Pseudobacter ginsenosidimutans: one gene and its partner. The protein of the gene in region 2 binds, or shares a complex with, the protein of the main gene of each other region. Links are inferred from orthologs where the notes say so. Each region holds a gene or a part of one and is shown on either strand. Other genes may lie near its edges. The genes, in order: mfd and uvrA.

The links.
Region 1: the proteins of uvrA (region 2) and mfd are in contact, whole or in part, in a crystal structure (PDB 4DFC), measured with the Escherichia coli proteins. The link is inferred for Pseudobacter ginsenosidimutans from one-to-one orthologs.

Annotation. Positions count from the first base shown.
Region 1 is NZ_CP042431.1:996,274-1,012,828, forward strand. The notes cover bases 6,778-10,742. They hold mfd (transcription-repair coupling factor), read right to left. Parts: upstream 10,422-10,742; coding sequence 6,978-10,421; downstream 6,778-6,977. Other genes in these bases: FSB84_RS03920 (tetratricopeptide repeat protein), read left to right, coding at 6,778-6,925; FSB84_RS03930 (ferredoxin--NADP reductase), read left to right, coding at 10,532-10,742. In the rest of the region: gliding motility-associated ABC transporter permease subunit GldF, read right to left, coding at 1-45; FSB84_RS03885 (cysteine desulfurase family protein), read right to left, coding at 608-1,741; mce (methylmalonyl-CoA epimerase), read left to right, coding at 1,828-2,226; FSB84_RS03895 (ribonuclease III family protein), read right to left, coding at 2,424-3,152; fabF (beta-ketoacyl-ACP synthase II), read right to left, coding at 3,257-4,510; FSB84_RS03905 (acyl carrier protein), read right to left, coding at 4,618-4,854; FSB84_RS03910 (GNAT family N-acetyltransferase), read left to right, coding at 5,132-5,563; FSB84_RS03915 (DUF4870 domain-containing protein), read right to left, coding at 5,567-5,947; more of FSB84_RS03920, read left to right, coding at 5,999-6,777; more of FSB84_RS03930, read left to right, coding at 10,743-11,293; FSB84_RS03935 (hypothetical protein), read right to left, coding at 11,390-11,683; FSB84_RS03940 (glycine--tRNA ligase), read right to left, coding at 11,867-13,306; FSB84_RS03945 (hypothetical protein), read left to right, coding at 13,391-13,573; FSB84_RS03950 (hypothetical protein), read left to right, coding at 13,577-13,897; FSB84_RS03955 (nucleotide pyrophosphohydrolase), read right to left, coding at 13,898-14,230; dtd (D-aminoacyl-tRNA deacylase), read right to left, coding at 14,240-14,692; and 3 more genes. UniProt on the Escherichia coli protein: Couples transcription and DNA repair by recognizing RNA polymerase (RNAP) stalled at DNA lesions. Mediates ATP-dependent release of RNAP and its truncated transcript from the DNA, and recruitment of nucleotide excision repair machinery to the damaged site.
Region 2 is NZ_CP042431.1:361,915-377,907, forward strand. Bases 4,683-8,085 are described here. They hold uvrA (excinuclease ABC subunit UvrA), read right to left. Parts: upstream 7,775-8,085; coding sequence 4,883-7,774; downstream 4,683-4,882. Other genes in these bases: FSB84_RS01450 (5' nucleotidase, NT5C type), read right to left, coding at 4,683-4,863. Also shown: FSB84_RS01420 (TlpA family protein disulfide reductase), read left to right, coding at 1-48; FSB84_RS01425 (hypothetical protein), read left to right, coding at 131-646; FSB84_RS01430 (replication-associated recombination protein A), read left to right, coding at 743-2,032; FSB84_RS01435 (GNAT family N-acetyltransferase), read left to right, coding at 2,052-2,510; FSB84_RS01440 (DUF6089 family protein), read left to right, coding at 2,664-3,614; FSB84_RS01445 (T9SS type A sorting domain-containing protein), read left to right, coding at 3,681-4,088; FSB84_RS30600 (hypothetical protein), read right to left, coding at 4,112-4,345; more of FSB84_RS01450, read right to left, coding at 4,342-4,682; FSB84_RS01460 (OmpA family protein), read left to right, coding at 8,126-8,803; FSB84_RS01465 (porin family protein), read left to right, coding at 8,935-9,576; FSB84_RS01470 (trans-sulfuration enzyme family protein), read left to right, coding at 10,046-11,233; queF (preQ(1) synthase), read left to right, coding at 11,246-11,686; FSB84_RS01480 (homoserine dehydrogenase), read left to right, coding at 11,726-12,982; FSB84_RS01485 (thioredoxin family protein), read right to left, coding at 13,048-14,286; FSB84_RS01490 (RagB/SusD family nutrient uptake outer membrane protein), read right to left, coding at 14,299-15,741; FSB84_RS01495 (SusC/RagA family TonB-linked outer membrane protein), read right to left, coding at 15,765-15,993. UniProt on the Escherichia coli protein: The UvrABC repair system catalyzes the recognition and processing of DNA lesions. UvrA is an ATPase and a DNA-binding protein. A damage recognition complex composed of 2 UvrA and 2 UvrB subunits scans DNA for abnormalities.

The DNA of each region.
Region 1 (16,555 bases), 640 kb from region 2 along the record:
GCTACTAAAAAACTGCCTGAACTCTTTTTTGCATACGGGCCACATGTTACGAAAATAAGGGATTATCAGTATAAATTAAGAAAAGATGAAATTGTTTGCGCGGTGTGTAAATCTATTTGCTTATATTCGTTACTCCCCTTTATCCACCTGGTAAACCATTATCCAAAATATTGATTCACGAGTTTATTTGTAACTGTATAACCAAAACCTGCTGCAAGCGAAAACCCTCCCAACGGAGGGTTTTTTGATGTATACAAACGCTGGGAAATACATTTTTGTTGTGACCCATGGGCAATGGGATATGATAAACGCCGGCGGGTCGAAACGAACCGGCGCAATTGGATCTTTAATGGGGCCTGGGGTTGGTGGGATGGGACGGTAGAATATGGATGAGCTTCTTCGCTTACGTTTCGAAGGCCAGGTTTATTCATATCCCATTGCCAGAGCACCCTGATAGTGCAACAGCTTAAAACGCAATTTTCGCATTTGTTGGTGGAGGGATGGTGTGAAGGTGCAACTGCGAAATGTATTATACCAATTCCTTTTGTTTATTATTCCCAGGATAATCTTACTATGCAATCTTACTGCATCTTTCCGTCGGTTCCTCTTAGATGTTCTTCAACTTTTCAATCACATAATCGATTTCTTCAGGGGTTGTGAAACGGCCGAGACTAAAACGGATACTGCCATAGGCGAGCTCGTCGGAGAGCCCCATCGCTTTGAGCACATAGCTGGGTTCCATCAACGCACTGGTACAGGCGGAACCACTACTGACGGCAAGGTCTTTGGTGAAGGTGCGCATCAGTACGCCACTGTTGGTGTTGATGAAAGAGAGATTGGAAGTGTTGGGAAGACGATGATCAGAGCTGCCATTGATGATCACATTTCCTGTTTGTAATAATGATTGTTCGAGATGTTCTTTGAGTGCGATGATGCGACCGGTATCTGCCAGCATTTCTGCATTGGCAAGGGACGCAGCTTTGCCCAGGCCGACGATGCCGGGTACATTCAATGTGCCGCTGCGGATGCCTTTTTCGTGGCCGCCTCCATCGATCAACGGCGTGAGTTTTACGCGTGGTGATTTTCTTCTTACGTAAATAGCGCCGCAACCTTTGGGTCCATAGAATTTATGAGCGGATAATGCGAGGAGGTCTATGTTATCGTTTATTACATCGATGGGTATTTTGCCGGCGGCCTGTGTGGCATCGGTGAAGAAGATAATGTTGTGCTTCTTTGCGATGGCTCCTATTTCTTTGATGGGCTGCAGTACACCGGTTTCATTATTGGCATACATGATGGAGATCAGGATCGTGTCGTGACGGATGGATGCTTCGAGTTGCTGAAGATTGATGAGACCATCGGCATTGACGGGAAGGTAAGTGATATTGGCTCCAGCCTTTTCAAGATGTGCGCAGGTATCGAGAACGGCTTTGTGTTCTGTAGCTGCTGTGATGATATGATTACCCTTGCCGGAATACATGCTGAACACGCCTTTGATGGCGAGGTTGTCGGATTCTGTGGCGCCGGAAGTGAAATAGATCTCGCCGGGTTCGGCATTGATGAGAGCTGCAATTTGTTCGCGGGCCAGCTGCACTGCTTCCGCAGCCTGCCAGCCATAAACATGTGTGGTACTGGCTGCATTGCCGAACTGTCTGGTGAAGAAAGGCAATATCGCTTCTACCACGCGCGGGTCGCAGGGTGTGGTGGCATTGTAATCGAGATATACTGGCAGTGTGAGCATTTGCAGGAATGATGAATTAAATATCAACCAATGCGCGTAAAAATAGTTCAAATGCGGGTATTTTTAGGCCCGCAAAAACTTATGTCATGTTGAAAGTAGAACATATCGGAATTGCTGTGAAAAGCCTCACTGATTCGGTGCCCCTGTTTGAAAAACTGCTGAACACGGAATGTTATAAAACGGAAGAAGTAACAGGAGAAAAAGTGAACACTGCATTTTTCAGGCAGGGAGAAACGAAAATTGAATTACTGGAAAGCACAAGTGAAGATGGCGTGATCGCAAAATTTGTGGAGAAGAAAGGTGAAGGTATTCATCATATCGCCTTTGAGGTGGCTGATATCGAGGCGGAAATGAAAAGATTACAGGCCGAAGGATTTGTACTGCTGAATGAACAACCTAAACAAGGCGCTGATAATAAACTGGTTTGCTTCCTTCATCCCAAACATACCAATGGAGTGTTGATAGAATTATGTATGGAAAGATAAAAAACTATTGTACCTTTTACTGTCAATTACCCGTCTGAACAAACTGCCTGCTTATCTCTCAGTTCAAAGTGGATTTGGTCAACATTAAAAACGATTGCCTATGCGACCTCCCAACAGACTGAAAACCTGGATATGGTTAATGCTGGCCTTTGTATTTGTATGCCTGAGAGGCTAGTGAAAGAAGTTTTATTGATTGATCACTCTTCGATCTCTGTTTTATTCAATCCCAGTTTGTCGATAGCTATAGCTGCTGCGATCTGACTGGCATCTTTCTTATTGTAAGCCTTGCCTTCGGCAAGCAGTTCTCCATCTACCACTGCACCGATGGTGAAAAGTCTTCGGCCGCCTTCGATCCTTTCATCGAGTGTTTCGAATTCAAGGTTCTTCCCATTCTTATTGGCCCAGCCGTACAATTTATTCTTGTGATTGATCTCGAGATTTTCGAGGTCCTCCATGTAGAGGTGAGGGATGATGATGCATTCGAGTACCCACTTCTTTGTTTTTACAAATCCTTTATCGAGGTAAATAGCTCCCACAACCGCTTCCAGCGTATTGCCAAAGATCTGGCTCATCTTGAGTGAATTGTCGAACTTATTGTAGAAGGTGATCTTCTTGAGTCCCATTTTGATGGCGATCTCATTCAGCTTGTTCCTGTTCACCATTTTGCTGCGCATCTCGGTGAGGAACCCTTCTTCGCGATAGGGATATTTTTTAAAAAGATAGTCGGCTACGATGCCGGAGAGAATGGCATCACCAAGGTATTCGAGTCGTTCGTTGTTCTCATCGGCACTATCCCTTACAGATCTGTGTGTAAGGGCTGCCTGATACAAAGGAAGCTTCCCCGGGACGAATCCCAGTACATTACGAAGGTTCTTTTTGAAAGAAAGATCGTTCCCTTTGCCAAAAAATCGGTCCAGGAGTCCCACAATTGTTAAGCTACAAATTTTTCATTAAGCCAAAAAATCATTAATGGGTACGGGTACATGATTTCATTGGAACAGCAAGCAGCAAACGAATACGTGCAAACTAATTATGCCGGGTATTTCTTCACAATCACACAGGCATTGTGCCCGCCAAACCCGAAGGTATTGGAGAGGGCTGCCCTTACTTCACGCTGCTGGGATTTTCCAAAGGTGAAATTGAGACGTGGATCCAGTTCGGGATCATCAGTAAAGTGGTTGATGGTTGGTGGCACCATATCATTCACCACGCTCATGATGCATGCGATCGCTTCCACAACGCCTGCGGCGCCGAGGCAGTGACCTGTCATGGACTTGGTAGAGCTGATATTGAGATTGTAGGCGTGTTCACCGAATACATCCACAATAGCTTTTACTTCGGCTATATCTCCCAGTGGTGTGGAGGTCCCATGGGTATTGATATAATCGATGTCGGTGGCCTTCATACCTGCATCATCCAGCGCGGAAAGCATCACATTCTTTGCTCCCAGCCCTTCCGGGTGTGGAGCAGTGATATGGTGTGCATCGGCAGTGGCGCCACATCCTGCGATCTCGCAGTAGATCTTGGCTCCACGGGCCAGCGCATGGTCCAGATCTTCCAGTACCAGTACTCCCGCGCCTTCGCCCATTACAAAACCATCACGGTCTTTGTCGTATGGACGGCTGGCGGTCTTGGGATCATCATTGCGTTCACTGAGCGCTTTCATTGCATTGAACCCGCCCACACCAGCTTCGCGGATCACACTTTCAGAACCACCGGCAAGAATCACATCAGCCTTTCCGAGCCTGATCAGGTTAAAGGCTTCCATGATTGCATTGGTGGAAGAAGCGCAAGCACTTACAACCGCGAAGTTGGGGCCACGGAATCCGTGACGCATGGAAATATGTCCTGCAGCAATATCAAGAATCATCTTCGGAATGAAGAACGGATTGAAGCGTGGAGTGCCATCGCCTTGTGCAAAGGCAGTGACTTCCTCCTGGAAGGTGATCAAGCCACCAATACCACTGGCAAATACAACACCAACGCGATCTGCATTGATGCCTTCTGCCTTGAGGCCCGCATCATTTACTGCCTGGTCACTTACAACCAATGCAGTTTGTGTGAAGCGGTCCAGTTTTCTTGCTTCTTTTTTATCCAGAAATTCTAACGGATCAAAATTCTTGAGTTCACAAGCGAAACGGGTCTTGAACTTGGACGCATCAAATAACGTAATGGCATCAGCGCCGGAAACTCCGTTGATGAGACCATTCCAGTATTCTTCCAAATTATTACCGATTGGCGTCAACGCACCAATACCCGTTACAACAACTCGTTTTAATTGCATAGGACTATTTCCCGGGGGAGTTAAATTAAGTAACAAATCCGCCCCTGCGGCTACTGCCAGCTATTGAAGAGCGGATTTAATTTATTGCACCTGAAACAAGTTTCAGTTTACTTAGCATGTTCTTCTAAGTAAGCAATAGCCTGACCAACTGTTGTAATGGTTTCAGCTTGCTCATCAGGAATGGAAATGTTGAATTCTTTTTCAAATTCCATAATCAGTTCCACGGTGTCCAGAGAGTCGGCACCCAAATCATTGGTGAAAGAAGCCTCATTGGTAACTTCTGCTTCTTCTACACCTAACTTATCAACAATAATCTTTTTTACTCTTGTTGCAATGTCTGACATTTTTGTAAAGTTTAGTTACGGCTGCAAAAATATAGATTTTGGGATTATAACAACAATTGGCTGGTTTTTAATTAATGCTGTGAATATTTTGTTCTTTCGCCGTTTTGTAGTACTATCCGCCATCCCGCTTCCAGCCTTTGCTGAAAGCCGGGCGCCGAAGATAATCCACCGGGATGAAACCTGCTTATATTGAATAATTTTATATACTTGAAATCCTCCCGGTAATGTGGTAAATCGTTAAATTGCAGACACCTGTATCATCACCCAAATCCCAGGTATGGCCCTCAAAATTATAGATCACGGCTCTTTTGAATACCAGCAGATGGTTAACCTGCGCCTTGAAATCCTGCGCAAGCCACTCGGCCTGTCCTTCACTCCCGAAGAACTGGAGTCTGAAAAAGAAGAAATACTGATAGGTGCTTTTGAAGATGAAAAGATGCTCGGATGCTGTATGCTTATCCGCGCAGACGCCCAAACGGTGCGACTTCGCCAGATGGCGGTACTCAATAACCTCCAGGGAAAAGGCATCGGGCGAGCCCTGATGCAGTTTGCCGAAAACCTGGCCCGCGACCGCGGTTACAGCAGAATGACCATGCATGCCCGCGCCTCAGCCACAGGCTTTTACGAGAAACTGGGATATGAAGTAAGGGGAGATCAGTTCGATGAAGTGACCATCCCCCATTATATTATGGAGAAAGTACTTTATTAGATCTTACACCAGCCTTATACAGAAAGGATATCGATAATACCTCCCTTCCGAAGCCCGGATGGTGGCAACAATCACCAGAACAATATTAACAACGGGCAACACCCATAAGAAGAGTAATCCTACCAGCACAATGATCAGGATGGCCGAAATAATATAAGCCAGCAGGATCGTGATCTGGAAATTCAGGGATTCACGGGCATGAAATTCCACAAAACTGCCTTCATTTCTTTTTACAAGATAGATCACCAGCGGGGCCAGGATTCCAATCCCCGGAACAATTGCGAGAATATGCGATAATATCGCCATCGTTTTCTCTTCACTGGCGGGAGGAACGGGAGGCATATCGGCAGTTCCGAAAATAGAGTTCGTATCTTGCGCGTTCATGACTGTTTGTTTATTTTATCAGTCGTATAAACAGTCTAATAATTACAGAATATGTTCAAACCCCTTCGATTTCTTCTTGTTGCGGCAATGTTGTTCAGCCTTTCCGCATCCGCCTGTCTGAATGAATATCAACGTAAAGAGATGCCGCTGGATAAAAACAAACTGCATCTTCACTTGCTGCTTCATTCGAAAGAAGATGAAATGCCTTACTGGTGGCATGGATTTGACGGAGAATCTCTCCACAGCCTGGAGGACATGGCTGGAAAAAATATCGCAGAGCTGAACTACAAACAACGTTCCGACTATGCAGTTGCCCAACTCAAGGTAGGCGACAAAGCCAAAGGCCTGCAGATATTACAGGATCTCTACCGGTCATACCCAAACGAATATAATATTGTTGCCAATCTCGGCACCGCATATGAACTAAACGGCGATAAAACCAAAGCACTTGAGTGCCTTAAAAAAGCTGTCGCCATCAACCCGCTCTCGCACTTTGGTTCCGAATGGATCCATGTTCGTATCCTGGAAGAACAACTGGCGGCAACACCCGATTACAAAAAGATCATCAACCTCAACACCGGTAATTTCCAGGACTGGCTGACTGATAAAACTTATCGTTTTCCCCGCCCGGCCGATTCATTGAAATTACAGATCGCTTACCAGTTGCATGAGCGGATCGCTTTCATTGCACCGCCCAATGCCGTGATCGGACAACTGGTCACAGATTTCGGAGACATCGTTGCCAAAACAGATTCGCTTGGCGCAGCATTTGAATTCTATCAGTTTGCACTGAAGTATGATTCTACATTGAAAGACAGTATTGATGTACGCATCAATGGCGTGAAGGCTTCGCAGAAAGAAGTGAAGGATACTTTCAGATGGGCAACTATCGTATGGGCTATCCCGTTACTGGCGCTGGTAATGATCTTCCTCGCCTGGCTGAGAAGTCTCAGGAATAACAAGAAAGCAGATTCATAAAAAGTAAAACCGGCCTGAGCGCCGGTTTTACTTTTTATGAATCTGTTGGAAATTATTTAGATGCTGCTGTTTCTGCACTCACAAACTCCTGCATCCTTTTCAGGAATGCCACCAGCTTGTTCATGCTCTTTATATCGGTAACGATCAGCAGGAAAGACCTGTCTGTTTGTTTCAGTCTTGCATTGTTCACCTGCGTTTGCACAAAGTTGAGGATCTGTTGGAATACAGGTGATTCAAAATAAGGCGAATCAGGTTTGTTCACGAAATAACAACGCAGTGTTTCATCTTTCAATGTCATCTTTTCAAAACCCAGTTCCACACCCGATCTTCGGGCGCGTACAGTTTCAAAGAGATCATCCACCTGGGGCGGAACAGGTCCGAAACGATCACCCAGTTCCTGGTGAAATTCCTGCAGGGCGGGCTCATCTTCACAGTTATCAAGCCTGGTGTACAGCGTCAATCTTTCGGTGATGCTTTCCACATAACTATCGGGGATCAGGATTTCGAGATCGGTATCGATGGTGCAATCCTGCACATAATCTTCCTGCCTGGCAATCTCTTCTTTGAAGAGGTTACGGAATTCGGTTCGCTTCAGTTCTTTGATGGCTTCGTCCAGGATCTTCTGGTACATCTCGAATCCTATCTCGGCCATGAAGCCGCTCTGCTCACCACCCAGCATATTACCGGCGCCCCGAATGTCAAGGTCGCGCATGGCGATCTGGAAGCCGCTACCTAGCTCGCTGTGCTGTTCCAGTGTTTGCAGGCGTTTGCGGGAATCGGGCGGCAATGTGCTCATTGGCGGCGCCAGCAGGTAACAGAAGGCTTTCCGATTGCTTCTTCCTACCCGGCCACGCAACTGGTGCAGATCGCTCAGTCCGAAATGATGCGCATTGTTCACGATAATGGTATTCACATTCGGAATATCCACGCCACTCTCCACGATATTGGTACAGATGAGTACATCGTATTTCTTGTTGATGAAGTCCAGGATCTTTTCCTCCAACTCATGCCCCTCAAGCTGGCCATGCGCGAAACCGATACTGAGATCAGGACAAAGGCCCTGCAGTTTCACTTTCATTTCCGCCAGCCCCTGGATCCGGTTATGGATGAAGAAGACCTGTCCGCCACGTTCAGTCTCGAAATAAATGGCGTCCCGGAGCAGATCATCGTTCATCACAGCCACTTCTGTCTGGATTGGCTGCCTGTTCGGCGGCGGCGTGTTGATGATACTGAGATCGCGAGCGCCCATCAGGCTGAACTGCAATGTTCTTGGGATAGGGGTTGCCGTTAGGGTAAGACAATCCACATTGGTGCGGAGTGTTTTGATCTTCTCTTTATGCGCCACGCCGAATTTCTGTTCTTCATCGATCACGAGCAGGCCAAGGTCTTTGAACTTCACTTCTTTGCCCAGTATGGCATGCGTACCGATGATGATATCGATCTTTCCTTCTTCCAGTCTTTTTAAAGTCTCTTTCTTTTCTTTTGAAGATTTGAAACGGTTCACATAATCCACTGTTACAGGAAAATCTTTCAGACGTTCACTGAAAGATTTGTAATGCTGGTAAGCGAGGATAGTGGTAGGCACCAGCACAGCAGCTTGCTTTCCGTCCACGCATGTTTTGAAGGCGGCGCGCATCGCGATCTCGGTTTTGCCGAAACCCACATCGCCGCAAACAAGACGGTCCATCGGAGATGGTTGTTCCATATCACGCTTCACATCGGCAGTAGCCTTGCTCTGGTCTGGTGTGTCTTCGTAAATGAAGCTGGCCTCCAGCTCAGTTTGCATGTAATTGTCGGGAGTATGCTGAAACCCTTGCTGGGCTTTTCTTTGCGCGTATAACTTAATAAGATCGAAGGCAATCTCTTTGACCTTCGTTTTCGTTTTTTCCTTCAGCCGGTTCCAGGCATCGCTACCCAGCTTGTTCACTTTCGGCACGGAACCTTCCTTGCCGGTGTATTTGGAGATCTTGTGCAGTGAGTTGATATTCACATACAGGATATCACTGTCCTTATAAATGATCCGTACAGCCTCCTGCAGTTTTCCATTGGTCTCGATCTTCTGTAAACCGCTGTATACGCCCACACCGTGATCGATATGCGTAACATAGTCGCCGGGCTGTAACTCGCGCAGGGTGCGGAGTGTAAGGGCTTTGTTCTTATTGTAAGCCTGTTTGACCTTGTACTTATGATAGCGCTGGAAGATCTGGTGGTCAGTATAGCAAACCAGTTTCAGGTCTTCATCGATGAAGCCTTCATGGATGGATGTAGGTATGGGTGTGAAGGGGATCTCCGCCTTCAGATCTTCGAAGATGCTGTTGAGGCGTTCCAGCTGGCGCGGATTCTCTGCAAAAAGATAGAGCCCGAAGTTCTTTGCTGACCAGCTTTTGAGATCCCGGATCAGCAGGTCGAACTGCCTGTTGAATGCAGGCTGCGCCTTTGTATTGAAATGTATGTCAACCGGGATATCGTGGGCCGCAGGATCTCCTTCAGGGAAATCCTTGCCATGGCCGAAAGCCACGATATGCCTTGATTGTAATTGTTGTTCTATCCGGAGTGCAGGTACAAAATCTTCTGGTTTTGTATCCGTTTTCTCCATGCGGGTGTCTTCATCACCGGCAGCATCACGCGCTTTTTGCGTGGGCGTAACGGTGGTAAGAAAAAGCTCCAGGTCTTCCTCCTGAATGATCAGTCTCTCTTTGGTAAAGGACCAGTCCTGCATCCACACAACGGTATTCTCCGGCAGGAAATCGAAGAGAGAGATCTTGTCGGCAGTATCGAACTGTGTGTCTACATTTGGAATGATGGTCACCTGCAGCAGCTTCCGTTCACTGAGCTGGGTTTCCGGATCGAAGATGCGGATACTGTCAACATCATTTCCGAAAAGCTCCACCCGGTAAGGTTTTTCATTTCCGAAAGAATAGATATCGAGAATACCGCCGCGCAGCGCGAACTGGCCTGGCTCGTACACGAAATCCGTTCTATCGAAACCATAACCAACCAGTTTATCCATGAGCCCCACGAGGTCCAGTGTATCACCGGATTTGATGTAGATGATATTCCCGCTGAGTGTATTGGGCAGTACTACTTTCTCGAAGAGCGCTTCAGGATAGGTGATGAGCATCCCGGCCCTGCCTTGAGATTGAGCAGCGAAACGTGTAAGCGCTTCCGTGCGCAACATCACATGCGAGGGATTCAGCAACCGGAAATTCTTCCTGTTCTTGAAAGAAGAAGGGAAGAAATAAAGATTGAGTGCATTGGTCAGGTTCTCCAGTGAATTATGGAGGTAAGCCGCTTTTTCGGCATCTTCACAAACCACAAGGTGGTTCAACTGGCTGGATGCGGGATTTTGAAAGATGGTGCTGATCACAAAACTGGCAGCACTGCCGCGAAGATTCTCACAATGGATGCGTTGGGGCCGGGCAAAAGAGAGCTTGTCCGCCAATTGAAAAAGGCGGGGGTCTTTTTTAAACGCATCGAGCAACGACTGCAAATTCATAACTGCGGATGCAAAGGTACGAAAAAGGTATGGACTATCACAGTGTGTTGCAGGAGTCGGGTAGCTGGGGAACACACTGAAATTTTGTATATTTAGAAAAACACGATTGCATGGTACAGCCCTGGCGAACCGGTAAGGTCATCCGCATAGTGAATGAAACCAACAGTACGCGTCGTTTCTGGATCCAGGTCCCTGAGTTGGAGTCATTCGATTTTGAGCCCGGACAGTTTGTTACACTGGATCTTCCCATACATGAGAAGCCCAATAAACGCTGGCGTTCTTATTCCATCGCCTCCTGGCCGGATGGCAGCAATATTTTTGAATTACTGATCGTATTACTGGAAGGCGGAGCTGGCACCACCTGGCTGTTCAATGAAGTTCGGGAAGGCCATGAACTTACTTTCCGGGGTCCGCAAGGCGTATTCACGTTGCCGGATGTGATTGACCGGGATCTCTTCTTCATCTGCACCGGCACGGGCATTGCTCCTTTCAGAAGCATGTGCCATCATCTCAAAAGACACAAGATCCCGCACCAGCGGCTATACCTGTTGTTCGGATGCCGGAAATTCGGGGATACCCTCTACGAGCAGGAAATGAGGGAACTGGAAAAAGAGCTTCCTGCTTTCCAATACCTGCCTACCTATTCCCGGGAAGAGCCAGGGAACAGCCATTGCACCGGTTATGTGCATACGATCTATGAAGAGATCTGTAACAATAACAGAACTCCTTCCATTGAAAACGTGGGTGATCTTGCAGTGAAACCCGCCTGGTTCTACTTGTGTGGATGGAAAAATATGATCGATGAGGCCAAACAAAGAATCCAGTCTCTGGGATACGACCGGAAATCAATTCATCAGGAATTATACGGCTAATCGGCAACAAATGCATGTTGCTGTTATGGATATTTCTTGTAAAGGTTGGTCCGCTTTCAATCACAGCTCCAGGGCTTGGGGAGGTTCAAATAAGGATCAGGAATGCTTCTGAGCTGTAGGGGATTGGGAAGCTACTCTCTTCGCTTCTTTATCCTCTTTCGTCATTGGTATTACCGGAATAGACAATGATTTCAACTTCTTTTCCAGTTCTACATTTTCTTTTTGCAGGTTCAGAATTTCCGCGTGATTTGATACCATTTCAGTTTCGAGGGAGGTAACTTTCTTATTTGATTTAGCCAGATCCTTTGAGCGGATCATGTAGCCAATCAGAAAAGCTACAAACAGCGCACCACCTAACAAAAATACATTCACAGGGATAGTAATAAACATTATCATATGATAAGCTATTTAGCGTGTAAGAACAATAGTTCAAACCACTAATCAATTAATAAACGACCTTAACCGGGAAATATTGGTTCCCATAGGATCAATTATCAGGGTTTCTGTGTCGGTTGGGCGGAGAAGGACTGTCAGGTGTGGTGTTATTCTTTACGATAGGCGACTCAAATGTAGCTATAAAATTTGTTTTTCAATCAATTCTTTGATTTTATTTATAGGGATCCGCTCCTGTTGCATAGTGTCCCGGTAACGTATTGTAACCGTCTGATCCTCTTTCGTTTGATGGTCTACGGTTACACAAAACGGCGTGCCAATTGCATCCTGCCGGCGATAACGTCTACCAATAGCGTCTTTTTCCTCGTAGAAGCAACGGAAAGAGGTTTTGCATTCGTCCATTATTTCCCTTGCAATTTCCGGAAGGCCATCTTTTTTTGTCAATGGCAACACCGCCAATTTGATGGGCGCCAGCTTGGGGGCAAATCGTAAAACTACGCGGCTGTCCTGTTTTTCGGCAGTGCTCAGGTCCTCTTCCGCATAAGCATTGCTGATCACCATCAGGAAACAACGGTCCAGACCAATACTGGTCTCGATCACATACGGAATATAATTCTGATTGATCTCGGGATCGAAGTACTGCATTTTCTTTTTGCTGAACTCCTGGTGACGGCTCAGATCATAATCTGTTCTGGAGTGAATACCTTCCACTTCCTTGAAACCGATGGGGAATTCAAATTCGATATCGCAGGCTGCATCTGCGTAGAATGCAAGTTTCACGTGATCATGGAAGCGGTATTTATCGGCGGGTATACCAAGACTTTTATGCCACTCCATGCGTGTTGCTTTCCATTTTTCGTACCATTCTTTTTGAGTTCCGGGGCGAACGAAGAACTGCATTTCCATCTGCTCAAATTCACGCATACGGAAAATGAACTGACGGGCCACGATCTCATTACGGAAGGCCTTTCCGATCTGGGCAATACCGAATGGGATCTTCATCCTTCCTGTTTTCTGTACGTTCAGGAAATTCACGAAAATGCCCTGGGCAGTTTCAGGACGGAGATAAATCTCGCTCGCTTCTTCGGTTACACTACCCAGTTGGGTAGAGAACATGAGATTGAACTGACGAACGTCTGTCCAGTTGGAAGTACCGCTCACGGTGCATTTGATCTTCTTGTCTTCGATAAGCTTTTTCAATCCGTCGAAGTCATCCGCAGCAAGTAATTGATCCATGGTAGCCAGGATGGCATCGCCCTCTTCTTTCTTACCTGCTTTTTCCAGTTCATCGGCAAAAGCTTCCAGCAAATGATCAACCCTGTACCTTTTTTTACTGTCTTTATTATCGATCATCGGGTCACTGAAATTATCCACGTGACCAGAGGCTTTCCAGGTTGTAGGATGCATGAAAATGGCAGCATCGATACCAACAATGTTCTCATGCAACTGGGTCATGCTCTTCCACCAGTAATCCTTGATATTTTTCTTCAGTTCACTACCCCACTGGCCGTAATCATATACAGCGCTGAGCCCGTCATAGATCTCACTAGACTGGAAAACAAATCCATACTCCTTACAATGTGAAATGATTGCCTGAAAACGATTATTGTCTGTTGCCATAGCCGGCAAAGATAATGGGTTTCCGCTTTACAGCACTTGCATTTTCCATCTTCCGGAGCTAAATTTGATTCAAATCCCGAACCTATGAATAAGCCAACCACCATGGCATTTCTCACCATCCTGGTTTCCCTTTATTTTATTATCAGTGGGTTGCTCAAAATGAGCAAACATGCAAGCGGTTCCTTCCTGCATAGCTGGGGTATTCTTCTATTACTGGCAGGGGTAGCCGGAACTATTTGGAAACTGGCCGAAATCACAAAAAAATAAAATATGAATTCGGAAGAGCTTAGAAAATATATCCGGAAAAAGCTGCGGGCTGGTTATCCGGCAGGTGAACTGGAAAACGAACTACTGTCGAAGGGATTTGAGAAAGAAACCATTCGTGATGCCATGAACAATCCCAAACACCAATGGGACGTTTCATCTACCAGAAAGAATATGCTCGCCATTAATGGAGCATGTCTTCTTTTTGTGACACTTTCAGTAGCTATTTCCGGATTGGATCCGGTCATCTCCGGAATAGCAGGATTGATTGCAGTTGCTGTTATGCTGATTGCATTGTCCAATCAAAAGACCAGTCATAAAGCCTGATCATTTCAGCTTTTCATTGTTCTTATGCCTGTCTGCATCACGGATATTCTTTTTCTCGAAATTCTTTGTAAGCGCTTCGGTTAAGTTTACACCCGTTTGATTGGCCAGGCATATCAGCACCCAGAGCACATCGGCCATTTCATCGGCCAGGTCTTTTTGTTTATCGGATTCTTTGAAACTCTGGTCGCCATATTTGCGGGCCATGATGCGAGCCAGTTCTCCCACTTCTTCGGTGAGTATGGCCATATTGGTGAGCTCGCTGAAATAACGGACGCCCACGGTTTTGATCCAATGGTCTACCTGGTCTTGTGCCTGTTGAATTGTGATCTCCATAAATATTGATTATTCTTTGTTCTTTGAATCGATGATAATAGTTACGGGCCCGTCGTTGAGGAGGGCCACTTTCATGTCGGCACCGAATTCGCCGGTACCGATCGGTTTGCCCAATTCCATTTCCAGGCGGGCAATCAGTTTTTCGTACAGGGGGATGGCCACAGGAGGCTTGCTGGCTTTGATATAGGAAGGCCGGTTCCCTTTTTTGGTGCTGGCATGCAAAGTGAACTGGCTTACCAGCAGCAGCTCACCATCAATGTCTTTCAGACTGAGGTTCATTACTCCGTCTGCATCATTGAAAATGCGCAACTGAACGATCTTGGCCGAAAGCCAGTCGATATCTTCCTGCGTATCGGCATCTTCAATTCCTGCCAGTACCAGCAAACCCTTCCCGATGGAGGAACGTATACTATTATCGATGGTAACAGATGCTTCTGTTACCCTTTGGATCACTACCCGCATAGCCGTTTTTTATGATTAACTTTATGGAATGAAGATAGAGGTTTCAAAAGAAATGCAATTCAAAACCGCCCGCAGCGGAGGCAAAGGCGGTCAGAATGTGAACAAGGTGGAAACCATGGTGGAGGGATATTTCCATATCGGCAATTCAATGATCCTGAGTGAAACGCAGAAAGAGACATTGATCAAAAAACTGGGATCAAAACTAAATTCGGAAGGGTTTTTGCAGGTCAGGAGCCAGGTCCACAGGTCGCAGCTCGATAATAAACAGGAAGTGATCAAAAAAACCAATGCTCTGCTGGAGCAGGCATTGAAGAAAGAAAAGAAGAGAATTGCCACCAAACCTTCTGCTCAGTCGAAAGCCAAAAGGCTTGACACGAAAAAGAAATCATCACAGCAGAAGTCGGACAGACGAAAGATCCGTCAGCAAGATCTTTAACCCAAACCACCAAATCTATGAACCAGAAACCAAACAGACTGCCTTACTTCTTCATGATACCTGTGCTGGTATCCATCATGGCGTCCACCAGCAGTTGCCAGAAAGATGTGAAGAATGAATTCACCGGGCAGGAAACCAATCTCACCATCAAATTCACGCCGGTTGTCAGATACGATACGGCAAGAATGTATTTCGATACCACTACTTATACCAATGTGTGGAACGAAAGTTTCGTGGTCACCAGTTTCAAATTCTATATCCGCGCCATCCGTTTATCCAACAGCAATACCGGAAAGGCTTTCGAAATTGCGGCAGATAAATATTTCCTGGTGGATTTCAAAGACTCTCTCTCCACCCTTGTAAAAGTTGGGGTACTACCGTCTAACTATAACCGTCTTTCTTTCATCCTGGGAGTAGACAGCACCCATAATGTAAGCGGCGCTCAGACCGATGCGCTGGACCCCGCCAAAGGCATGTTCTGGGCCTGGAACACGGGCTATATCTTCGCCAAATTCGAAGGCACTTCGCCCTCATCAACCGCTCCGGGTAAACGATTCACATACCATATCGGGGGATTCAAGACCGGTGAAGACGTGAACAAGGAAATACAGTTACTCTTCCCCTTCGGTACCGGCGTGAACATGGAAGGAGGAAAAACTGCCGAGATCAACGTTACGGCAGATGTGTACGACTGGTTCAGCACGCCTCATGATATCAAGATCTCAAAACTCAACAGCATCATGACTGCCGGTACAGAAGCCAAACAGGTAGCAGACAATTACTCCAAAATGTTCACCGTAATGACGGCTAAAACGGAATAGGCATGACTGTTAGATGGACCATATTGATTTCCTTATTCATCACACTGGGAGCAATACTGGTTCAGGCATGCAAGAAATCGGGCAATGATAAGGGCGCCGATCCCACTCCAATCAGTTTCAATATTCCGCAGGGATGGCCTTCGCCCCATTATGATTTTTCCGGCAACCCGCTCACGCAGGAAGGATTTGAGCTGGGGAGGAAATTATTCTATGATGGCCGTTTGTCTAAAGACGGCAACTTTCCATGCGCCAGTTGTCATCAGCAATTTGCCGCTTTCTCAACTTTCGATCACCCCTTAAGCCATGGGTTCGATAACCAGTTCACCCTGCGCAATGCGCCGGGATTGTACAATATCGCCTGGCAACCGGCAACACACTGGGATGGCGGCATTACTAACCTGGAAGTGCAGCCGCTGGCGCCCATCACAGCCCCCAATGAAATGGCGGAAGACATCAATAATGTGCTGGAAAAGCTGAAACAGGATAGTCAATATCCAGCTTTGTTCAGAGCGGCGTTCGGAGATGCCGCCATCAACAGCCAGCGCATGCTGAGGGCGCTTACGCAATTTGTGGGCAGCATGATCTCTGCCAATTCAAAATACGACA
Region 2 (15,993 bases):
GGCAGGGCTCAAATACTGGAGCCATACGAACTGCACAATCAATTTTGAGCATGCAGTAATACCTGTTCCTTTTTTAATATCGTTCATCAGTCCATTTTTTCGCATCTTGCAGCCTGAAAAACACGAACTGATGAAATCATTGCTCCTGTATCGTATCCTCAGCTATGCGTTGATCCTGGTAGCCGGCTTTCTTTCGCTGATGCTTCTGGCTGTGATCCCTGCCGCCCTGGCCAATCCCGTGCTGCTGTTGTTCGTGTTCCTCATTGCCTGCGTGATCATTTACAGCTATACCAGTTTCCGTTTCCTGACACGCGGCATCGACCGCAGGATGTACTGCAAGCCACAATTGCGCGACCTGATGAAAGTGAACAGCTACTTCACAGTAGGCATCGCTGTACTCTTCATCATGCAATCCATCACTTTGCTGGGAAATCCACACCTGGCCGATGAAGCAGCTACCCAGGCCCTGGATAATATGCCTCCCGAAGCCAATTTCGGAAAAGAAGATATCATCAAAACACTGCGGTTCATCGAGCGTTTCTTCCTGATCTACGGCATTGTGCTGCTCACTCATATTTTTATCACTTACTATTATCTGAAATTGTTCAAAGGGGTTTTCGAACAGCATACGGATAATCCTGAATAAGGCTGCAGCTTACCAGTTCTCCGGCCGGGCCCACTGGCCTTACCCTGTTTTTTTGCCATTTCATTAGCTAATATTTTTAGTAACTTCGCCCTTCCTATGGCAGCTACATCCATTCCTTTGGCGGAGCGACTGAGACCTGAAAGCCTCGATGAACTGGTGGGACAACAACATCTCGCCGGCAAAGGCAGCATACTGCGTACTTCTATCGAGCAGGGCAAAGTACCCTCCATGATCCTCTGGGGCCCGCCCGGCACCGGTAAAACCACTATTGCCAATATCATCGCGCATACCCTGCAGCTTCCCTTCTTCACCCTCAGCGCCATCAGCGCCGGTGTAAAGGACGTTCGTGAGGTGATCGATATTGCAAAGCGAACAGATAAAGCGATCCTCTTCATCGATGAGATCCATCGTTTCAACAAAGGACAGCAGGATGCCCTGCTCGGAGCAGTTGAAAAAGGCACTATTACGCTGATCGGTGCCACCACCGAGAACCCCAGCTTTGAAGTGAACAGCGCCCTCCTCAGCAGGAGCCAGGTGTATGTGCTCAAATCACTGGATGAAGCAGACCTGGTGAAACTCCTGCAACATGCCATGAAGGATGATGAGCTCCTCAGTCAAAAGCATATCGATCTCAAAGAAACTGCAGCTCTCATCAATATCTCAGGCGGCGACGCGCGCAAACTGCTTAACCTCTTTGAACTGGTGATCGATACACTCAGTACCGGGAATGCAGGAGATGCGGATCATCCCATCGTAGTCACAGACAATGCAGTGATGGAAATTGCCCAGCAACGCATTGCCATGTACGACAAAAGCGGCGAACAGCATTACGATATCATTTCCGCTTTCATCAAATCCATCCGTGGCAGCGATCCTAACGGTGCCGTATACTGGCTCGCGCGCATGATCGAAGGAGGGGAAGATGTGAAGTTCATCGCCAGAAGACTGGTGATACTGGCCAGTGAGGATATCGGCAATGCCAATCCCACCGCACTGGTGATGGCCAATACCACTTTCGATGCCGTGAATAAGATCGGCTATCCCGAATCAAGGATCATTCTCAGCCAGTGTGCCGTGTACCTTGCCTCATCACCTAAAAGCAATGCTTCCTATATGGCCATCAACGAAGCCATTGCTGCTGTACATCAGCATGGCGATCTGCCGGTACCACTGCATATCCGCAATGCTCCCACCAAACTGATGAAGAACCTCGACTATGGCAAGGGTTACCAGTATTCCCACAGTTACGAAAATAATTTCGCTCAACAGGAATATCTCCCCGATGCTCTCGCAGGCCGCGCATTCTACACTCCCGGAAAAAATGCAAGGGAAGAAGAACTGCGCCGTTATCTGAAAAATCTCTGGAAAGACAAATACGGCTATTAAACATCATCAAACTTGCATCATGTCATCCACTACCTGGTCAGTTAAACCATTTGCAGCACTCACACCCGCTGAACTCTATGCCATCCTTCGCCTGCGCAGCGAAGTCTTTGTTGTAGAGCAGCAATGTGTTTTCCTGGATATGGATAATAAAGACCAGCAATGTTTGCATCTCATGGGATGGCAGGGAGAATTGTTGGCTGCATCCACCCGGCTGGTGCCACCGGGAATTTCCTATGAGCTTCCTTCAATCGGTCGCGTGGTATCCTCACCGTTAGTTCGCGGCACAGGAATAGGAAGAGAACTGATGCAAAGAAGTATCGATGAGGTAAAATTACGATGGGGAACATACGATATCAAGATAGGAGCTCAACTATACCTCATGCAATTCTACAACTCACTTGGGTTTGAACAATCCAGTGCAATCTATATGGAAGACAATATCGAACACATAGAGATGATACGTTATAACTCACGCTGAGCAAGCTTTTCCACAATTCCTTCACAACAATAATTTTTTTTGTGCGTCACACACAAAAATGAACAATTCTGCGTTTATACTTCGCATAGCGGTGTTATTGATGATATAACACATGATCCATTGACCGTCTGAAAACTAAAAATCTAATATCTCATGAAACAGCATCTACGCTTTTCTGTAGGGAAGCGCTGGGTATTATCGCTTGCGGTTCTCTGTGGTAGCCTGCCCGCATTCAGCCAGTATGGAGAGAAGTCTTCTTCCTGGGAAATCGGAGCAACCATCGGCCCTTCCAACTTTTTGGGTGACCTTGGTGGTAACGCAGGAAAGGGAACCACCTTCCTCAAGGATAATAACTTCCCGATGACCAACCTCACCTTTGGTCTTTATGTAACCTATCAACCCACCGAATGGCTCGGATTCAGGCTGGCAGGGAATTTCGGAAAGCTTGAAGGTGATGACGCCATCATCAAGGGCAAGGGCGGATATGAAGAAGCCCGTAAGAACCGGAATCAGAATTTCAAATCAAAATTCACTGAAGGCTTATTGCTTGCGGAAGTGTATCCGACCGTATTCTTTGAATATGATCAGTCAGACACATGGCATAAGATCCGCCCCTATGGCCTGATTGGCGTGGGTATGTTCAAGTTCAATCCCCAGGGTCAGGATCCGCTGACCGGCAGATGGGTTGACCTCAACCCGCTGAGCCTGGAAGGACAGGGATTTGCAGAGTATCCCGACCGTAAAGTAGCCAAGCTAACGCAGATGAATATCCCAATGGGAGTTGGTGTGAAGTTTTTCCTGAATGAAAAAGTGAGCCTCAGTGCAGAAGTGATCCACAGGAAAACCAATACAGACCAGATCGATGGCGTGAGCACAACTTATATCGATCCTGCATTGTTCTATAAATATTTCCCGGTAGCAAAAGCACAACTGGCAGCAAGAATGGCCAACAAGGCCCTTGATCCGGTAAACCATGCTCCAGGAAGAAAAAGAGGAACCGAATCCAACAACGATGCCTATTATACATTCGGTATCAAGCTGGGCATCAGGTTAGGCAGTGGTGAAAGTTATAACAACTCAACCCGTTGTCCGATCAGGTTCTAATCCGAAATAAATTTTTAGTTGATCCGTACCCTTTAATAATTGCGCTGTTCAATTAATGATATGCCTATGCAATTATTTGTACCCTACAGAAAACATCGATCGTTTCATATTGTATCAGCCCTGGCGCTTTCGATAACGCTGGCAACAACATCCTCCTCTGCCGCAGCACAACCAGCTTCACCGCAGGCTGCCACGCGCGACTCCATTGTTGTTCAGAAGAAAGTGACCAGTAAAAAACATAAGGTAAAACTCTTTCCAAACGCAAAGCACGAAGCCTTGTTCTTCAATGCTGAAGGCGTGGAAGGCAGAGTATACCAGTTCTACCTGTTCAACGTGGAAGGAAAACTCGTTAAGCAGGCGAATATCAAAAACAATCAGACCACTATTGTGCGCAACTTAGAAAAAGGTAATTACCTGTTTGAAGTGTTCAGTGATGATGAGCGGATCGAAAACGGGCAGGTGATCGTACTATAAGATAGTTCTTTGCTTTTCCATAACTAATAACCAGTAAGCAGCAGGGAAATTAGTAAAATCCAATAATCCGGTTGAGTCAAACCTGATCCGTTCCCTATATTTTCAGTACCCAAATCAAAAAAGATTTTATTGATCACTCCCTGCTCTTGCTTATTGGGAAAAGCAAATAAAGTTCTTCTGGTTCTTCCAGTATCCTCAGTGGCCGGCGATGAGTAATTGCCGGCCATTTGTTTTTTTATTAAGCGGGTATTTTTCACAGGAGGGCATTGGCCACTTCTTCCCAGTTATGCAGCCTTTCATATTCCTTCACATCTTTGTTATGCGCAGCATCGAAAAGATAAGGTTTGCCGGCAAAATGCACCAGGTTCTTCGTATGATCATCAATGAGATAATCTCCCACACAAAGACGCTTGTCGCCACAAAGCACAACCTGTTTCCAACTGATGAAGGAGAAATGATCTCCCAGCCAGTCGATCTTATCTTTCAGTGAATTGGGAAATTCCGTAGCAGCTGATACGATGAAGAGTTCATACTTTTTATTGATCTCAGCCAGTACGCGCTGGCTGTTTTTCATCACCGGCAAATGGCGGAAGAAACCGGGTTCATTCAATCTTGCACGGATCAGGTGCTGGTGCTGTTCCGGGAATCCGTTTGCCCAGGAGCCTTTCATTTTCGTGTAATCCACATCGAGACCATATTCTTTCCTGTACCAGTTGATCATTGCAGTCATCGGATCTGCAATCACCTCATCCATGTCAACCAAAACTCTTTTCATAATTATCGTTCGTCTGAATTTATAGTTCGTCTTTCAGGAATTTGCCGGTGAAACTTTCTTTTACAGTCACCAGGCCTTCAGGAACTCCTTCATATAGAATACGGCCGCCGCCATCACCGCCTTCCGGGCCAAGGTCGATCAGGTGGTCAGCTACTTTGATCACGTCCATATTGTGCTCTATCACCAGCACTGTATTACCACGCTCTACCAGTTTGTTGAGCACGTCCAGCAGGTGCTGGATATCTTCAAAGTGAAGCCCTGTAGTGGGCTCGTCAAGAATATAGAAGGTTTTACCAGTATCACGCTTGCCGAGCTCCGTGGCCAGCTTCACACGCTGTGCTTCGCCACCACTAAGGGTTACAGCCGATTGTCCAAGTGTGATATAACCCAGTCCTACTTCTTCCAGCACTTTGATCTTGCGATAGATGTAAGGTACATTCTCGAAGAATACCACGGCATCTTCCACCGTCATGTCCAGCACATCGCTGATGGATTTGCCTTTGTAACGGATCTCGAGGGTTTCCCGGTTGTAACGTTTACCCTGACATTTTTCGCAGGGCACATACACATCCGGCAGGAAATTCATTTCAATCACACGCATACCGCCGCCTTCACAAACATCACATCTTCCTCCTTTTACATTGAAAGAGAAACGACCTGCGTTGTATCCGCGGATCTTTGCTTCTGGCACAGCTGCAAATAAAGTTCTGATATCTGTAAAGAAACCACAGTAAGTGGCGGGATTGCTTCTGGGTGTACGTCCGATGGGCGACTGATCGATCTCGATCACCTTATCGATATGCTCCAGTCCTTTTACGGACTTATAAGGCATTGGCGTCATGCGGCTGTTGTACGCATGTTTGCTGAGGATGGGATATAATGTTTCATTGATGAGCGTGCTCTTGCCACTACCGCTCACACCGGTCACCACAATGAATTTCCCCAGCGGGAATTTCACACTCACATCTTTCAGGTTATTGCCTTTGGCTCCTTTGATCTCCAGGAATTTTCCGTTTCCTTTCCTTCTTTCTTTGGGCACTGCAATGCCGCGATGTCCATTGAGGTAAGAAGATGTAAGGGTATCCAGTTTCAGCAGGCTCTGCGGATTGCCCTGCGCCACTACTCTTCCGCCGTGATAACCGGCTTTGGGGCCAATGTCTACCAGGTGGTCCGCAGCCATCATAATATCTTTATCGTGCTCCACAACCAGCACACTGTTGCCGATATCCCGGAGGTTCTGCAAAGCAGTGATGAGGCGCTGGTTATCGCGTTGATGCAGTCCGATACTGGGCTCGTCCAGAATATAGGTGATACCCTGCAATTGTGATCCGATCTGCGTGGCCAGCCTGATACGCTGGCTCTCTCCTCCGCTCAGGGTGCGGCTGGCGCGGTTCAGCGTGAGATAGGTCAGGCCCACGTCAAGCAGGAACTGTACTCTTTCACGGATCTCTTTGAGGATATCTTTCGCAATCACATTTTGTTTATCGCTCAGTCTGTCTTCAATATTATTGAACCAGACCATGAGTTTATCGAGATTGAATTCGCTGAGTTCGGAAATATTCTTTCCGTCCACTTTGAACCAGAGACTTTCTTTTTTCAGCCTGGCCCCATCGCAGGTGGGACATGCTTTCAATTCCATGAACTGCTCTACCCATTGGCGGATGGCATCGCTGGAACTGGCCGCGAACCAGCGTTTGAGCTGGGGCACGATACCTTCGAACTCCGTCATGTATAAGTTAGCCTCAGTATCCACCGTATCAAAATCGAGGTGCTCATCTTCTTCCGGGCCGGTTTCGTTGCCGTACAACAAAATATTCATGGCTTTGGCGGGAAGGTCCTTTACCGGCACATCCATTTTGAATTTATGTTTCTTCGCCAGTTGCTGTACCTGTTTAAAGATGGTGTTCTCCCTTTCTTCGCCCAATGGTGCGATACCGCCTTCATTAATACTGCGTTCAGGATCCGGTATGATCGCGTCCATGCTTACCTGGTAGACTACCCCAAGTCCTTTGCAGGTGGGGCATGCTCCGTAAGGACTGTTGAACGAAAATGAGTTGGGAGAAGGTTCTTCGTAACTGATGCCTGTGTCTTCGCACATCAGTTGTTTGGAGTACTGGATCACTTTATCGCTGTCGTTCACCAGGAGGAACATCAGGTCTTTGCCGGTCTGCAAGGTTTTCTGAACACTCTGGCTGAGGCGGAGTTTCATATCAGGTGTAACAGGGAGTCTGTCTACCACTACTTCGATATCATGGATCTTGTAACGGTCAACCTGCATCTTCGGCACCAGGTCTTTCACTTCACCGTCTACCCTCACCTTGAGGTACCCTTTCTTACGGATATCTTCAAACAGCTCGCGGTAGTGTCCCTTACGGCCACGCACAAGTGGAGCCAGGAGGGTGATCTTTTTTCCGGTGAAACGCTGGAACACGTTGCTCACGATCTCCTCTTCGGAGAACTTCACCATTTTTTTCCCGGTATTGTAACTGTAAGCTTCGCCGATACGTGCGTACAGGAGACGCATGAAATCGTATACCTCGGTGATAGTGCCTACGGTTGAGCGCGGGTTTTTATTGGTGGTTTTCTGTTCGATGGAGATAACGGGGGAAAGCCCGGTGATCTTATCTACATCCGGTCTTTCCATATCGCCGATGAACTGTCTGGCATAAGCGCCGAAACTTTCCATGTAGCGGCGTTGCCCTTCGGCATAAATGGTATCGAAGGCGAGGGATGATTTTCCGCTGCCGGAGATACCTGTGATCACCACTAATTTATTTTTTGGAATACTGATGTCGATATTCTTGAGATTGTGTACCCGGGCTCCAAAGACATCGATCATTTCCTGCTGTGTGGTTCCGTTATTTTGTCCGTTTTCACCTGACACTGCCTTGTTTACTTTCACATTTGCCATAATTGCAGAGGCTGTATTTAAATTTTTTCCGGGATGAGGTTTTAGTGAGATATATACACAAATTGCAGTCCCAACCGGGAAAACATCAAAGATAAGAACAAAAGGCGGGCGGAAAAGTTGTAGAAGTCTTACTACTTTTTAGCATTCAGGTTCAATGAGATAGGTGACAAAATGGGAATGTGGTACAAAAATTGAAAGCGCAAGGATGAGTTTTCAAGATCAGGTGGATATTCTGATTTTCGGATTGTAACTAATTTTGATGAGTTTTGCAGCATCATAAAGCCCGCTCTGATAATTAGCGAACACTCAGTTCATTAGAAAGTTACCTTGATTACATTAAAAAAAAAGACTATGAAATTACTTAAAAACACCCTGACAGGACTTATGGCAGCATCAGTTTTATTAGCTGGCTGCAGCAGCATGAACAAAACTCAAAAAGGAGCAGTGATCGGAACGGCAGGTGGCGCCGCGGCAGGTGCCATCATCGGTAAAGTGGCAGGTAATGCGGCACTGGGCGCTATCATTGGTGCTGCAGTAGGTGGTGTAACCGGTACTGTGATCGGTAAGAAAATGGACAAACAGGCTGCTGAGATCAAGAACGAAGTACCAGGTGCTACCGTTGAGCGTGTTGGCGAAGGTATCGTTGTTGAGTTTGCAGACAAGAATGCCGTATTGTTCGGTTTCGACAAGGCAGACCTCACTCCTGCAACAGAGAACAGCCTGAACAAACTGGTTCAGATCCTGAAAGAGTATCCTGATACCAATATCGAGGTTCAGGGGCATACTGATTCAAGAGGTACCGATGAGTACAACATGCAGCTTTCCCAGAGAAGGGCAACTTCAGTGGCCGGTTACCTCACCAGGAATGGTGTTGCTTCAGGCCGTGTAACTACCAAAGGTTATGGTGAATCAGCTCCCGTGGCTACCAATGACACAGACGAAGGCCGCGCACAAAACCGTCGCGTGAACTTCCTGATCACAGCCAACGAGAAAATGAAATCTGATGCCAAGAAAGAATCGAACAATTAATTAGCATATTATACGTTTTTGCATATTGTGCTTATTAACATGGGAAAATTGAAATTAAACAGGGCATCCGAGATCAATTACTTATTTATAATCCAGCCCTAATTTCAATTCTTAAATAAAAAAACCAAAAAATGAAAAGGAAATTTTTGGCTCTTAGCGCAGTTTTAGCTCTGATGGCAGGTGCAGCAACCGCACAGAACAAAACCACTTTCGGTGTTCGTGCAGGTGTGAACTTCACTAACTTGAATGGCGAGATTGGAGGAAATGATCTAGATCTCAAAATGAAAGCTGGTTTCCACGTAGGTGTGAACGCTGAAATTCCTCTTGCAGATGAATTCTTCATTCAGCCAGGTGTTCTGTTCAGCACAAAAGGAGCGAAAGCAGACGAAGGCGATGGAAAAATCAACATCTCCTATGCTGAAGTTCCTGTGAACTTCCTGTATAAACCAGAAGTTGGAACAGGCAGGCTTCTCCTTGGTGTAGGCCCCTATCTTGGAATCGCTGTAGGCGGTAAATTCAAAGGAGATGGAGATGACATGGATATTGAATTCACCAATGATGTTGAGAATGAGAATGAATATTTGTATTCAATGAAACGTCTCGACTTCGGTGGAAACCTTTTGTTTGGTTATGAATTTACCAACAAATTCTCAGTTCAGTTGAACGCTCAGTTGGGTATGGCAAACCTGTCCCCAAAATTCCAGGGCGAAAAGCTGGATGACACCAAAATGAAAAATACTTCATTTGGTGTATCTGTAGGCTACAGATTCTAATCGGTCTCATTCCGCCGTAATAACAACCTGGAGACTTCGGTCTCCAGGTTTTTTTGTTTATTTCGATTTGCTCATTATCTTTGCACCAGTTCTTTTTACATCTCTTATCAAGAAAGGCAGAGGGAAATGGCCCGATGAAGCCTTGACAACCTATTCTTTACGACAGCAATGCCGGAAAGAAAAAGGTGCCAATACCACCGTTTAACAACGGACTGATAAGTCAGATAATAGCTTCAAACAATACGACCTCAAAACATATTGAAAAGCTCTTCCTGACTATCGGAAGAGTTTTTTTTTGCCCCTACCGGCACGCTTGCCAGCTCCGGTATCTCCGCAAATCAACGCTCTCCGATCGTTCTCCACTCTTGATAATGGCTGTCGCAGAACACTGTTTATTCAACAATCATCAACGATGGTGCTGACTGAAAAAACACAACAACAAAAGCACTCATCACAAAAACTGTTTATCATGCAAGCGACAACACAACTCATTCACAGCATCCCCGTTGATCCATTGACCGGAGCTGTATCCGTGCCCATCTATCAGACTTCCACCTTCGTGCAGGATGCACCGGGTGTGAATAAAGGGTACGACTATGCGCGCAGCGGTAATCCCACACGCGCCACACTGGAATCACTGATCGCGCAGCTCGAAGGCGGCGCAACCGGCCTCGCATTCGCATCAGGTCTCGCAGCCATCGACGCCGTTGCCAAACTTCTCAAAACAGGAGACGAGATCGTTGCTGTAGATGATATCTATGGCGGCGCCTACCGCCTCTTCACACAGGTGTATGAACAATTCGGTATCAAGATCAATTTTGTTGACACATCCGATCCCGCCAAAGTACTGGATGCCATCACACCAAAAACAAAACTGATCTGGCTGGAAACACCTACCAATCCCACTTTGAAGATCTCAGACATCGAAGCCATTGCGAAGATCGCCAAAGCAAGCAATGCCTGGCTTTGTGTTGACAATACTTTCGCTACTCCCGCCCTGCAACAACCGCTGTTGCTCGGAGCCGATATTGTTGTACACTCTGCCACAAAATATCTCGGAGGCCATAGCGATCTGATCGCCGGACTGGTAGTAACCAAGGATCCCGAGCTCGGCGCACGCATCAAATTCTATCAGAATGCAACCGGTAATATCCTCGGGCCATTCGACAGCTGGCTGGTGATCCGCGGCATCGAAACATTACACCTCCGCATCCGCCAGCACAGTGAAAGCGCACTCGCAATTGCAAAATACCTGGAGCAGCATCCTGCAGTTGACAAAGTGTATTATCCCGGCCTCGCATCACATCCCAATCACGCAACAGCTAAAAAGCAATCTAAAGGTTTTGGCGGTATCGTAAGCTTCTCACTGAAGCAGGACCATCTCGATGCAGCCACTGCACTGGTTACATCCACTAAATTATTCAAGCTGGCCGAAAGCCTCGGCGGCATCAAGAGCCTTGTGAGCCATCCGGCCAGCATGACGCATAAATCCATCCCCGCTGAAAAGCGCCAGGCGGCGGGTGTTTCAGACAGCCTCATCAGACTCAGTCTCGGACTCGAAGATGTTCAGGACCTGATCAGCGATCTCGATCAAGCATTCAATACCAGCGCTGCCAAACTCGAAAAATCAAATACTCATCAAGTAGCAGCCTGTTAAGTTTCAAATATTATGAGCCAGGAAATAATCAAAACGTACAAAGACATCGACCGGACCATTTTGAAAGGCATCCCGAACCCTACAGACCAGGCGTACGAGATCAAGATCAAAATCCCCGAATTCACCTTCCTCGGTGTAAAAGAGCAACCGGACTTTGCAGTGATCTACCTCACCTTCTATCCCGGAAAAAAAGTGATAGAACTGAAATCACTCAAACAATACATCTTCCAGCTGCGAAACATCGTTGCCTCCTACGAGCGACTGATCAATATCATTTATGATGATCTCCAGGCAGCTTACGAACCAGCGCGAATGCGGCTCGTAATGATCTGCAATCCCAGAGGCGGCATCAGCTCCAAGCTGACTATCGACTCAGACTGGAAGATCCGCGGCGGAAAAGAAGCCTTCAATGACTGGAAACTCATTGAAGACGAATGGGAAGTAACCATGTAATCTGTATCTAATAAAACACTCAATATATAATCATCAACGATGGACGCACACAAACAATTGACGATCGGCTTATTCGGTTTTGGCGTAGTGGGCGAAGGACTTTACAAAGTGCTGCAGCAAACGCCTTCACTGAAAGCCAGCATAAAGAAGGTATGTATCAAGAACCCGGAAAAGAAACGCAACGCACCCGATTCTCTCTTCACAACAGATAAAGACGTTCTGCTCAATGATCCCGAGATCAATGTGATCGTGGAAGTGATCAATGAATCCGAGAATGCTTTCCATATCGTTTCCACTGCTCTGAAGAATGGAAAAGATGTTGTAAGCGCCAGCAAGAAAATGATTGCAGAACACCTGCCTGAATTGCTGGAACTGCAAAAACAAACAGACCGCTCCTTCCTCTGCGAAGCCGCCGCCTGTGCGTCTATTCCCGTGATCCGCAACCTGGAAGAGTATTACGATAACGATCTCCTCCATTCTATCAAGGCTATCGTGAATGGCTCAACCAACTTCATCCTCACCAAGATGTTCGAAGAAAACCTGAGCTTCCGCGATGCTCTCATCCTGGCGCAACAGCTCGGCTTTGCTGAATCCGATCCCACACTGGATGTGGAAGGATATGACGCCGTGAACAAATGGGCCTTCCTTCTCACGCACGCTTATGGCATCATCGAACATCCCGACAATATCGTGTTCAATGGTATCCAGAACGTACAGGCAGGAGACGCCAATGTTGCCCGCGAAAAACATTACGATATCAAACTGGTAGCCCAGGCAAAAAAATTACAGAATGGAAAAGTGGCGGCCTTTGTACTGCCACAATTCATCAAACATGACGACCACCTCGCTTTCGTTAAGAACGAATACAATGGTGTGGTGATCGAGAGCGGATTTGCCGACAAACAATTCTTCTACGGCAAAGGCGCAGGCAGCTTCCCTACAGCATCCGCTGTACTGAGCGACCTCTCCGCACTCCGCTACCAGTACAAATACGAATACAAAAAACTCTACCACCATACTCCGCAGGAACTCACCAACGATTTCTACGTGCGCGTATACGTTAGCTTCGACGACTGGAAATACATCCCCAAAGACAAGTTCGAGTGGATCGAAGAATGGCATGCAGAAACCGATCGAAAATACCTGGTTGGCGTGCTGAGCTTCGATGAGCTGCGCAGCAATAGCTGGTGGAGAGAAAACAATACTTCATTGATCCTTTCGCCGGATGCCATCATCGAAGATGTGGAGATCAGGAAACTGAAAAAGAAAAGCCTGGAACTGGCAGGGATCGTATAGTGATGTGATCGAATGATTGAATAATAAAAGCCGGCAAGTTTTGCCGGCTTTTATGCTCTTCTCAATTAATCACCGTACTTTTTTTTGTAGCCTTTGATCTGTTCGATCTGTCTTTCAATATTGGCAGTTGGTTTTCCTTCGCGTGCCATATAATCTTTCCACTCATGGCAGACAGCAAGGGCCTTTTCCCAATGATGATTCCTCCACAGGATATAGATGTATGTGCTGAAGTATTGTGGATTCCGGTTCCTGCTCAGCAACTCTTCCATCCATTGAATGCCTGCCAGCCCCTGGTCCTTTCCTCCGGTGTAATTGCCGAGCATACTTGAAAGCGAAACGGTGTAGCTATCATTTTTCTTTCCATATTTGGCAAGGAATGCCGATCCCCTTTTCATGTATTCATTGATGTCATCTTTTCCATTATTGTCCTTTGCATCGAATACATTATAGAATTCCGCATACTCATCATAGTAAGGATAATTCTTTGCTTTGAATTTCTTCATTTCAGCATTGAACTTTGTAAGATCCTTATTGATAAGCCCTGTATACTGAATTCCTTTGAAATACCAGAGATAAGTGGAAGCCAGAAAGCTGTCGATTGTTACCTGACCAACGGACTTGTAAAAATCTTTCTTATTGTTTTCCATATACTCGAAAGGAACAGAGAAAGGCGCACTCTTCACCAATGCAAGCAAATCAAAAGTATTTTTTGCAGCCTTCTCCTTTTTAGCCAGCGTTTTGAACCAGGTTTCAAAATCAGCAGTAGCTTTTTCGTTCCGGTAAGCCTTCTTCATTGTATTGAAGTAGTTCACCAGGAATGCATGCTCCCTATTGCCGTTCTCCCATTCATGTACCAGGGAAAGCTGATTGTTGTTGGGGTCCAGCGCTGTTTTGCCCAATTCGATCAACCCTTTGCTATCCGGCGCACCAGCCATGGAATGGATATTGTTGCCTTCCGCATCCATGAACATCAAAGTAGGATATGCGTTGATCTTATATTTTTTCCCAACCAATTCTCCTGCGCCTTTATCATCACACTGCACTTTGCAGTTGATGAAATTGGAATTATAGTACGTTCCCACTTCAGGCAAAGGAAATACGGTAGTTGATAGTATTTTGCAGGGAGCACACCAGGAAGTATAAAAATCCACAAATACCATCTTCTTTTCAGACTTTGCTTTCGCCAGTGCGGAATCGAGGTTATGCATGAATTCAATCCCCTGCGCATTTGATGCTGAGGAAATGAAAAGCAAGCTTGCTAAAAAAGCCAGCCTGCATTTTATGAAGTTGAAAGTAAGATTCATCTAATTCTCTTTTTACTTGTATGCTTCGTTCTGTTCCAGTTTAGGGTTTGCCATGATCTCGAGGCCTGGTATGGGGAACCATACATCACCGGCCTTCCAGGTGTTTGGCGGCGACACAGGTTTCAGTACAGCTTCTGCTTTATCCGTTCTTTTCAGATCGAACCAGCGATGACCGAATTCTGCAAAGAATTCAACACGGCGTTCCTGTTCGATAGCATTCAGCACTGCAGCCTGATCAGCAGCGATAGCAGGAAGCAGACCTGCACGTGTACGCACCACATCGAGATCCTGCTTTGCCGTCAGTAATTTCCCTGCACCCTGCCTTGCCCTCGCCTCACTGCGGATCAGGTACTGCTCGGCCAGTCTGAACATTACATAATATTCAGTTACTGCTCCGGTAGCAGCCTTATACTTTGCCGGGAAGGCCCATTTGGGATTATTCACGGGATCACTGAAGCCCACCCATTCCTGTTTGCGATCATCATCCGTTTCAAAAGCATCGAGCATTGCCTGGGTGAGCTCGTAATTGGGACGGGTTGCACCCACTACCAGGAATTGCGAGCCCTCGGCAGTATTGAAATTGGCGCGTACCGGTTGCAACTGCCAGATGGCTTCAGGACTGGCTTTTTTGAATACTTCATTCAAGGCAGGCAATCCTGTTCCGTATTTACCTGACTCAATGATCGCATTTGCTTCCATCTCTGCATCTTCCCATTTACCGAGATAGAGATAAGCGCGCGACAACAGTGCAGTGGCTGTATAAAGATTGGGACGCAGCCGCTCCGCAGTTGGATAAGTTTCTTTCAGCAAAGCTTTCGCATCTTTCAGATCTGTGATGATCTGTTCCCACACTCTTGCAGCGGGTGTTCTTGGCAGCAACATGTTTTCCTGGTAATTAGTCTGCAGTACCAGTGGCACATCTCCAAAGAGGTTCACGAAATAGAAATAACAGAAAGCGCGCATGAATTTCGCTTCTCCTTCCAACTGGGTTTTCACAGCATCGGTCATACCTGTTGCATTAGTCAATCCCTGCAACACTTCATTGATACGATAAATATACCTGTAGCCATCTTTCCAGATGGTATGTACATAGATATTCTCCGGTGTCAGTTCATGATCTGTGTATTCCTGGAAAATGGGAGCCGTGGTATTGCTTTGTGTCCAGATCATTTCATTGGCCGACATGCCGGCGAGTGAGCTCATGGAGAAGCAAACGAAAGAGCCTGCATTACCATATTGATCGTTCATGATATCGATATAAACCGATAACATGGCGGAGGTAGCGGAATTATCGTTGGTGAATACCTTCTCTTTTGTAAGCTGATGCGGAGGGTCTTCCACTGCTACGAACTTCTCACAGGAACTGAGCAGCATTCCGGCAGCCAGGCAGGCAGCAAGCAGCCTGTTGCCGGCTCCGGAAAAAATATTATTGATGTTTGATGCTATTCTTTTCATAATTGCAACTTGAATGGGTCTGATTAAAAAACAACCTGTACGCCAACAGTGATCAGTCTGATGGGAGGCATACTGGAAAGGTTCATCGTTTCAGGATCACTGATCTTGTATGATGTGAAAGTGAGCAGGTTCTGCCCCTGAACATACACTCTCAGATCCTGCGCTTTCATTTGCTGCACAATGGATTTATTGAAGCGATAGGAAAGCGAGAGATTCCTCAGTCTGATATAGGAAGCATCAACGATACGCGCT